2 regions of the Sulfitobacter sp. PR48 genome follow, and region 2 is predicted to be linked to the other one. Evidence: riboswitches for the same ligand, from Rfam matches in the RefSeq annotation. Region 2 holds a riboswitch; the other holds the start of a gene.
What was found. Region 2 has a riboswitch for cobalamin ahead of PVW51_RS07510 (ABC transporter substrate-binding protein). Riboswitches for the same ligand answer to the same signal wherever they lie in the genome.

Region 1 (4,411 bases), on a different contig from region 2:
GAGGATGATGCCGCGCTGGCAGAGGCCCCCTACGAGGTGCTGTCGGACTGGCACGAAGAGCATGACGGGAACCTGCGGATCATCCTGCCGGACACCTATGGCACCAAGGGTTTCCTCGACAATGCGCCGGACTGGCTTGCCGGCTGGACAGGCATTCGCGTGGACAGCGGCGACCCGGTCAAGGCCGCGCAGATTGCCATCGACTGGTGGAAGTCGCGGGGCGAGGATCCGACCCAGAAGCGGGTGATCTTCAGCGATGGTCTGGATGTGGACAAGATACGGGAACTGCACGGAAAATTCGCCGGGAAGGTGAATGTCTCCTTCGGTTGGGGCACATTGCTGACCAATGATTTCAGGGGCCTGGTGAAAGATGATGCGCTGGCCCCTTTCTCGCTGGTGTGCAAGGCCGTGGCGGCCAATGGCAGGCCGACGGTGAAGCTGTCGGACAATCCCAACAAGGCGATGGGCCCGGCCGAAGAGATCGAGCGCTACAAGCGGGTGTTCGGGGTTGGCGCGCAGGACCGCCAGGAGGTTGTGGTCTAGAACGCGCGCAACGGCACCGGCCGATGGCGGCAGAGCACGGGTGTCTACTTTGGCGTGGTCACCTCGCGCCCTGCCGCGTTCATCTGCCGTTCCCGCCAGATGATCAGCAATCCGCCACCTGCCAGCAGCAGCGCGCCGGGGAACAGCTCGGACCAGGGCGCTTCGCCGTAAAACAGCCAGCCCAGGACAAAGGCCAGCGGGATGCCGAAATAGCCGAACGGGGCGAGGTTGCTCTGTTCAGTCATGCGGTAGGCCGTCACCAGCACCAGCACGGCAAATCCGCCGAGCCCGCCCATCGCCACAATCCACAGCAGGTCCGTGCCGTCCTGCATTGGCGTGAAACCGCCCGTGGCCAGCGTCAGCACCAGCGCACCCAGGGTCGCGACGCCGGTGGAATACAGGTTGATCAGGGCTGTTGGCGGGCCGTCGTCCATCATCCGGGCGGTGACGGCGGTCAGCGCATAACAGAGCGCCGCGCCCAGCGGCAGCAGGGCCGCCAGTGAAAAGCTGTCCCGGCCCGGTCCCACGATCATCACCACCCCGGCAAAGCCGACCAGCACCGCGGCCCAGCGCACCAGCCCGACCTTTTCGCCCAGCAGGGGCACGGCAAGTGCGGTGACAAAGACTGCGTTGGAATAGGAGATGGTGGAGGCGGTGGCAAAGGTCAGGATGCCCAGCGACAGGTAAAAGAAATATTGCGCGAAGGTCAGGATCAGCCCGCGCAGCAGGGCCAGTTTCCATTGACGCATGTGCAGGCTGCGCCCTTTGGCGTGCCAGTCCCGGGAGGTCCAGAGGACCAGAAGTGCCGGGATCAGCCCCACCAGGTTGCGGTAGGCCGAAAGTTCGGCGGCGCCGTAGCTGCCGGAGAGGTGTTTGATGATCAGCCCCATGCCATCGAACAACAGGATCGCAAACAGCGAATAGAGAATCGCGAGGGTGGTTCGGCTCACGCGGCGAAGGCTCCTGTCAGAGGGGGAGGGTTGTCCGCCAGTTATGGGCCGCAGGGCAGAGCAGGGCCAGAGGAAATTGAAACGTCATGGTCGGGCGCGGGCAGGCCACCACCCGATCCGGGGCCGGAGTACCGGGGATTGCGCACCGGGGCCGGCATTTCCAGACAGCGCAAGGCGTTGCTGCGGGCAAGCGCATTCGGCGCATGAGTTGTCGTGAATGAGCCTTGCCTTGGCTGGGCCGAAGTGCAACATTGGGCTTGCTTGGTGTTCCCGCAAGCGCCCCTTTGGGTGTGGAACCGAACAGGGAATTCCGTAAGGGCCGCACAGCCTGAAACGGAAGCCGCCCCCGCGACTGTAAGCGGAGAGTCTGTGCCCAACGTGCCACTTGACCATTCGGTCGGGGAAGGCGGGCAAAGGCATCGACCCGTGAGCCAGGAGACCTGCCAGGCGTGAGAAACTTGAAACAGGTCGTCGGGTGTGACGGCAAGGAGAAGACCATGACTACAATGACTGCCAAGTCGCAGACCGCCAGCCGCTTTGTTCCCGCGATCTTTGCCGCCGTTCTGGGCCTTGCCCTGATCACGCTGACCGGGCACGTTCAGGCCGCCGCGTTGCATGATGCCGCGCATGATGTGCGCCATGCCACAGGTTTCCCCTGCCACTGACCCCTATGGGCCATCGGGATCAGGTCTGAGCCGCGTCAAAGCAGGCGGTGACCCGGTTCCCCTGGTGAACAACGCAGCGCGTTCCGGTCATAGACCTTTATCAGCTTGAGGCGCTGCCGATTTTCGGCGGCGTGTTTGTGTTGATTGGTGTCGGTGCCGGCGCGTTGCCATGAAAGCAAGAGGATCTCGTTATGACTTCACGGTTTTTGGTTTCCGCCCTTTTTGCAGGGGCCTTGGCGGGTGCGATCATCGGCCTGCTGCAACTGGTATTTGTGCAGCCTGTGCTGCTGCATGCGGAGCTTTATGAAAGCGGGGAGCTGGTGCATTTCGGCGCAGAGGCGGTCAGCGCCCATCCCGCCTTGCCCGGTTTCGACCTGATGCGCGACGGGTTGAGCGTGATTTTCACCATGCTGACCTATACCGGTTATGCGCTGATCTTGGTTGCGGCCATGAGCTTTGGCGAGGACCGCGGTGCGCGGATCGACGGGCGCTGGGGTATCCTGTGGGGTGTTGCCGGTTTCGTCGCCTTTCATCTGGCCCCCGGATTTACCCTTGCCCCGGAAGTGCCCGGTGTGGCTGCGGCCGATGTGGCCCTGCGGCAGGTCTGGTGGTTTGCGACGGCGATTGCGGCCTGTGTGGCGCTCTGGCTGCTGGCCTTTGGCCAGAACTGGGCGGCCTGGAGTGCGGCGGCGCTGTTGCTGGCCGCACCGCATCTGATCGGCGCGCCGGAGCCCGAGACCTTTACCGGTCCTGTCCCGACCGAGATCGGCGCGCTGTTCGCGGCGCGTGCGCTCGGCGTCGGTCTGGCGGCCTGGGTGTTGCTCGGCTGCTTTGCGGGCTATTTCTGGCAGCGCGAAGGGGAGCATGCCGCCCAGGCGGCGTGAGGGTGTGATGGGCAGAACGCTTGCGCTTTTCGTCATCGGCCTTGTCTTCGGAGGCGGTCTCGGCTTTGCCTTTGCGGCGGGCAACGGGATCACCTTTGACGGGCATGATCATGGGGATGCGGCCCAGCATGGCGGGATGGATCACGGGGGCATGACTGCCGACGGGATGGATCATGCCAAGATGCACGAGACGCCGATTGCGGTCGCGGCGGATGCCGCGCCCGAGGTTCAGATCATGGTCAGCCCGGACCCGATGGCGGGCCATAACCTGCATGTCATGGTCGAGAATTTCGAGTTTTCGCCGCAGAACGCCAGCCTGCCCCATCAACCGGGGCAGGGCCATGCGCATGTCTATGCGAACGGCGTCAAGCTGGCCCGGATCTATGGCCCCTGGATGCATCTGGATGGCCTGCCCAAAGGCCAGGTGGAGATCGAGGTGACGCTGAACAGCAACGATCATCATCCGCTGGAGGTGGAGGGCACGCCGGTAACGGCCCGGGCCGTGGTGGAGGTGGAATGACCGCAACGCTTTATGTCTGCACCACCTGCCGCGCGGGTGAGGTGCTGGAAGAGGATGCCCCCCGGCCCGGCGCGCTGCTGCACAGCGCATTGACCGAAGCGGGGGCACCTGACGCGGTCGAGATCGTCGGGGTGGCCTGTCTGTCCGCCTGTTCGCAAGGGGCGGCGGTGGCGCTGTCGGAGCCGGGCAAATGGACCTATGTATATGGCCGCCTGACCCCGGCGGATGCCCCCGATATCCTGGCCGGTGCCGCCGCCTATGCCGCAAGTGCCGACGGGCTGGTGCCCTGGCGTGAGCGCCCCGTAATTTTCCGCAAGCAGAGCCTTGCGCGTGTTCCCCCCTTTACCCTGCCTTTGGAGGCTGCCGAATGAATGACCTGAGCAAAATTCCCGTGACCGTGATCACCGGGTTTCTGGGCGCTGGCAAAACCACGCTGATCCGCCATCTGATGTCCAATTCGGGCGGGCGGCGGCTGGCTGTTCTGGTGAACGAATTCGGGACCGTGGGGGTGGATGGCGACATCCTGAAATCCTGTGCAATCCCCGATTGCCCGGCAGAGAACATCGTGGAACTGGCCAATGGCTGCATCTGCTGCACGGTGGCCGATGATTTCATCCCCACCATCGAGGCGCTGATGGCGCTGCCCACGCGACCCGATCACATCCTGATCGAAACCTCCGGTCTGGCGCTGCCGAAGCCGCTGCTCAAGGCTTTCGACTGGCCGGCGATCCGTTCGAAGATCACGGTGGACGGGGTGATCGCCCTGGCCGATGCCGAAGCTGTGGCGGCGGGTCGTTTCGCCCCTGACGAGGCGGCGGTGGATGCGCAGAGGCTGGCCGATGACAGTCT
Region 2 (4,411 bases):
GTCCAGCAGCACGGTGCCGGTGCGGCGCGTCAGCAGCCCCGCCAAAAGGCGCAGCAGCGTGGATTTGCCGGAACCGTTCGGGCCGATCAGGCCAAGCGTCTCACCCGGCGCAACCTCAAGCGAGACGTCCTCGACAATGGGCCGCGACCCTGCCGCCCAGCCAAGGGATCTTGCCTCAAGCCTCATGACCATCTCCTGTTGCGCACAAGGATCAGCGCAAAGCCCGGCGCGCCAACCAGCGCCGTGACCACACCAATCGGGACAACCTGACCGGGGATCAGCATGCGCGATGCGATATCCGCCAGGATCAGAAAGACCGCCCCCGCCAGGGCGGAGGCAGGCACAAGCCGCGCATGCCGTGGCCCGACGACGAAACGCATGGCATGGGGGATCACAAGGCCCACGAACCCGATGGAGCCGACCAGGCTGACCATGGTGGCGGTCATCAGGGTCACGGCACCGATCAGCATGATCTGCACCCGACGCACCGCGATGCCAAGCGAGGCCGCCGAGGACACGCCGAAGGAAAACGCATCCATTGCCCGCGCAAACCACAGGCAGATCAGAAAGCCGACCGCGGTGACGGGGGCCGCCAGCACCACATCGGGCCAGCGCACCCCCGACAGATTGCCCAGCAGCCAGAACATGATCCCGCGCGCCTGTTCGGCATTTGCCGATTTGGCGATCAGAAAGGATGTCAGCGCGTTGAAAAGCTGCGAACCGGCGATGCCCGCAAGCACCAGCTGCGCAGAACCGCCACCCGCCGCGCGCGCCAGCATTGCCACCACGGCAAAGGCCAGCGTCGCCCCGACAAAGGCCCCGCCCGAGATCCCCAGCAGACCACCGCCAACGCCCAGAATGGTGACCGCAACCGCACCGGCTCCGGCCCCTGCGGACACGCCCAACAAATAGGGATCGGCCAGCGCATTGCGCACCAAAGCCTGCAGAACGACACCCGACAGGGCAAGGCCCGCTCCACAGGCGGCAGCCAGCAGGGTGCGCGGCAGCCGGTAGCTCCAGATAATGCCGGCGTCGATAGGATCGACGATCAGCCCGGCGTCCCAGATGTTATTGGCAAAGACCGCCGCCACCGTCGCAAGCGGCAGCGGCGTCTCACCAATGACGACACCGCCCAGAACGGCCAGCATCATTATGGCCGCCCCCTGCGCGACCCGCAGCCCATATGTGCGCCGCAAAACGCGGGGGGCAGCCAGATCACTCATTGAAGATCAAACTCCGGCAGGGCCTCGGCCAATGTCTCAAGCGCTGTGACATTGCGGATCGAGGGGTCCATCGAATGCGCGTTCAGGATCACGATGCGGTCATTCCTGACCGCGTCCATCTGGCTGGTCACCGGATCGCTGCGCAGGAATTCCAGCTTCTTCTCCACATCATCCGCCTCGAAACGGCGCCGGTCCATTTCGGCGACGACGATGACCGAAGGGTTGGCGCGGGCGATGCTTTCCCAGCTGACAACCGGCCATTCCTCGTCGCTTTCCACGACATTGCGCAGCCCGAGCTTCTCCATCATGTAACCCGGAGGTCCCTTGCGGCCCGCGACATAGGGGTCGATGTCCATCTCGGCGGAGGAGAACCAGAACACGGCCGAAGCATCGTCAAGATCCAGCGCCGCCGCCTTTTCGATGGCCGCCGCTTCGCGGGCTTTCAGATCCGCGACCAGAGCCGCGCCTTTTTCGGACACGTCAAAGATCTGTGCCAACTGGGTGACACCGGCATAGATGCTGTCCATTTCGAACATGGCCAGACGGGTGCCGTCCGATCCGGTGCTGTTGTCCTTGGCCCAGCAATCGGCGGGCAGTACGAAGGTCGGGATGCCAAGGTCGGCAAACTGGTCGCGGGTGGCGACGATGCCCTGCGGGCCGATGTGCCATTCATATTGCACGACAACCACATCGGGGCGCTTCTCGACCACGGATTCAAAGCTGGGGTCATTGTCGGCCAGACGTTCAATGCCAGCGTTCAATTCGGTGAACTCCGGCAACACTTCGGTGAACCACACCGAGGTGCCGGCAACCCTGTCGCCAAGCCCCAGCGCATACATCAGTTCGGTTCCGGCCTGACCGACAGTCACCGCCGTTTCAGGGGACGCGTCAAAGGTGACGTCGACGCCGCAATTCTCGATCGTCAGGGGATAGGCCGTCTGGGCCTGCGCCACCGGCGCGAAACAGACCGCGCCCAGCAGGGCCGCCCTTAGTGTCTTGTGATACATCCTATGTCTCCGGAGTGTGATGGGCCCGGAGACAAAGAGGGTATGGCGAACCCATGGCTGGCCTGCACGGCAACCGGGGCGGCTGACATCTGCAGGTTGGCGATGGAGGGTGCATGGATGCACCGCTGGACAAAGTTCATTCGACACCTCCCCGGACTCCCCGCCCGGGCCGCGTTACGTTTGCTGTCGGCAGGTCTCCTGACTGGCGGGTCGTCACGGCAGCGGCCTTCCCATGGCACGGGGCCACAGTGGCATGATCGCTGCACGCTCATCGCCTACAGTTGCGGGGGCAGTTCCGGTTCACCGGCGGACCGGTGGCGGATTCCCTTTTGATTCCTTGCGGAAACCGACAGGCGTTGTTCTAGCCAGCAATTTCCGCAGCCGCAATCGCCGATCTCGGGCCGCTCAACCACAGCCCGGAGCGCGACGGGTCGCAGCTGCGCGGCAGGGGCGGCGGCACAGGTCATTTCAGGCCCTGCGCCTCCATCGCTTCGGCCAGTGCCTCAAGCCCGTCGATGATCCGGGTCGAAGGGTTCAGCGTCATCGCGTCCATCGGCAGCACCCGGCCCTCGCTGACCGCCTCCATCAGGCTGGCCACCGGATCGCCGGTCAGGAACGCCATCTTGGCCTCGGTCGAATCCATCGGATAGCGGCGGCGGCTCATGTCGGCGATGGCGATGATCGTCGGGTTTTTCCGGGCGATGGTCTCCCAGCTCACGGTCGGCCAGTCCTCGAAACTGTAGATGATGTTGGTCATCCCGAGTTGCCGCGCCATGTAGCCCGGTGCGCCGTTCTGCCCGGCGACATAGGGGTCGGCCTCCGTGGTTGCCGACGAGAACCAGAAGACGACGCTGACATCTCCGGAGACCGCGCCGACCTTTGCCTTTGCCGCTGCTTCACGCTTGCGCAGATCCGCGATCAGCGCCGCGCCCCGGTCCTGAACGTCAAAAATCTCGGCCAGCTCGGCAATGTCACGATAAACGAGGTCCATCTCGAAGGGCACCGGGCGCGGGCCGTCCGAGGTTTCCATCTGCGGCCGGTCGGCACAATCCGACGGCAGGTTGTAGGCCGGAATGCCGAGGTCCGCGAATTGCTGGCGCGTGCCGACGGACCCCTTTATCCCGATGTAATATTGCAGGTCAGTCGTCACCAGGTCGGGGCGGCGTTCGATCACCGCCTCGAAGGAGGGGTTGTTGTTGTCCAGCCTTTCGATCCCGGCATCCACTTGCGCGAACTGCGGCAGCACCGGACTGCGCCAGACCGAGGTCGCCCTGACCCGGTCGGCCAGCCCCAGCTGATACAGGATCTCGGTGCCCCGCTGGCCAAGCGAAACCACAGTCTCGGGGGCCTTCGGGAACACCAGTTCTATGCCGCAATTGTCGATGGTCAGCGGATAGTCGGTTTTGGCCAATGCCGGCAGCGCCAGCACCATTGCCGTCAGGGCGGCGCCGCTCAGGGATTTGAGGGACATATGTGATCTCCGGTTGATGAAGCGACCGGAGACAGGAAGGGATTGCCGACCTCGGACAGCAACACGGCGCCGGCCGTGAGGGCAGGAGCATTGTTGCAGTTACCGGAAACCCCGAAAGGCCCCGTTGAGGAAAACGTCATATGGCACCTCCCCGGACACCCCGCCCGGACCGCGTTGCTGTTGCATGTCGGCAGGTCTCCTGACTGACGGGTCGCTGTGCTTGGCTGCCTTCCCATGGTCCTTGGACCACAGTGGCATTTATGGCTTGGCACTCGCCGTCTACAGTTGCGGGGGCAGTTCCGGTTCACCGCTTGCGCGGTGGCGGATTCCCTTTTGATTCCTTTCGGAAACCGACAGAAACTGGTTAACCTCTCGTTCTGGTGAATACAATCACACCTCGACAGTGACCTTGCCGATCGGGTGCGAACAGCAGGCCAGGATATAACCCTCCGCGATATCATCTTCCGAGATGCCGCCGTTATGGACCATGTGAACATCGCCCTCCGTCTTGCGGATCTTGCAGGTGCCGCAGATGCCAAAGGTGCAGCCCGACGGGATGTTGAGCCCGCTGGCCTTGGCCGCCGCCAGGACGGTGTCGGTCTGTGCGACCCTGGCAGTGACGCCCGAGGTGGCAAAGGTGATCTCGGCGCTGGTATCCTCGTCCGGCACGATGTCGTCCAGCGCGGGGGCCTCGGCCTCGTTCGGGGTGG

Region 1: another riboswitch for cobalamin. It lies ahead of PVW51_RS01840 (CbtB domain-containing protein); the one in region 2 lies ahead of PVW51_RS07510 (ABC transporter substrate-binding protein).

What each region holds. Positions count from the first base shown of each region.
Region 1 is NZ_JARAMM010000001.1:383,127-387,537, reverse strand. Features, by position in the region: gene pncB (nicotinate phosphoribosyltransferase) at 1-543, shown strand, start outside; gene PVW51_RS01845 (DMT family transporter) at 588-1,493, opposite strand; cobalamin riboswitch at 1,739-1,955, shown strand; gene PVW51_RS01840 (CbtB domain-containing protein) at 2,000-2,158, shown strand; gene PVW51_RS01835 (CbtA family protein) at 2,350-3,042, shown strand; gene PVW51_RS01830 (hypothetical protein) at 3,050-3,562, shown strand; gene PVW51_RS01825 (DUF1636 family protein) at 3,559-3,933, shown strand; gene cobW (cobalamin biosynthesis protein CobW) at 3,930-4,411, shown strand, end outside.
Region 2 is NZ_JARAMM010000004.1:239,138-243,548, forward strand. Features, by position in the region: gene PVW51_RS07500 (ABC transporter ATP-binding protein) at 1-186, opposite strand, end outside; gene PVW51_RS07505 (FecCD family ABC transporter permease) at 183-1,223, opposite strand; gene PVW51_RS07510 (ABC transporter substrate-binding protein) at 1,220-2,230, opposite strand; cobalamin riboswitch at 2,402-2,596, opposite strand; gene PVW51_RS07515 (ABC transporter substrate-binding protein) at 2,694-3,701, opposite strand; cobalamin riboswitch at 3,873-4,071, opposite strand; gene PVW51_RS07520 (hybrid-cluster NAD(P)-dependent oxidoreductase) at 4,092-4,411, opposite strand, start outside.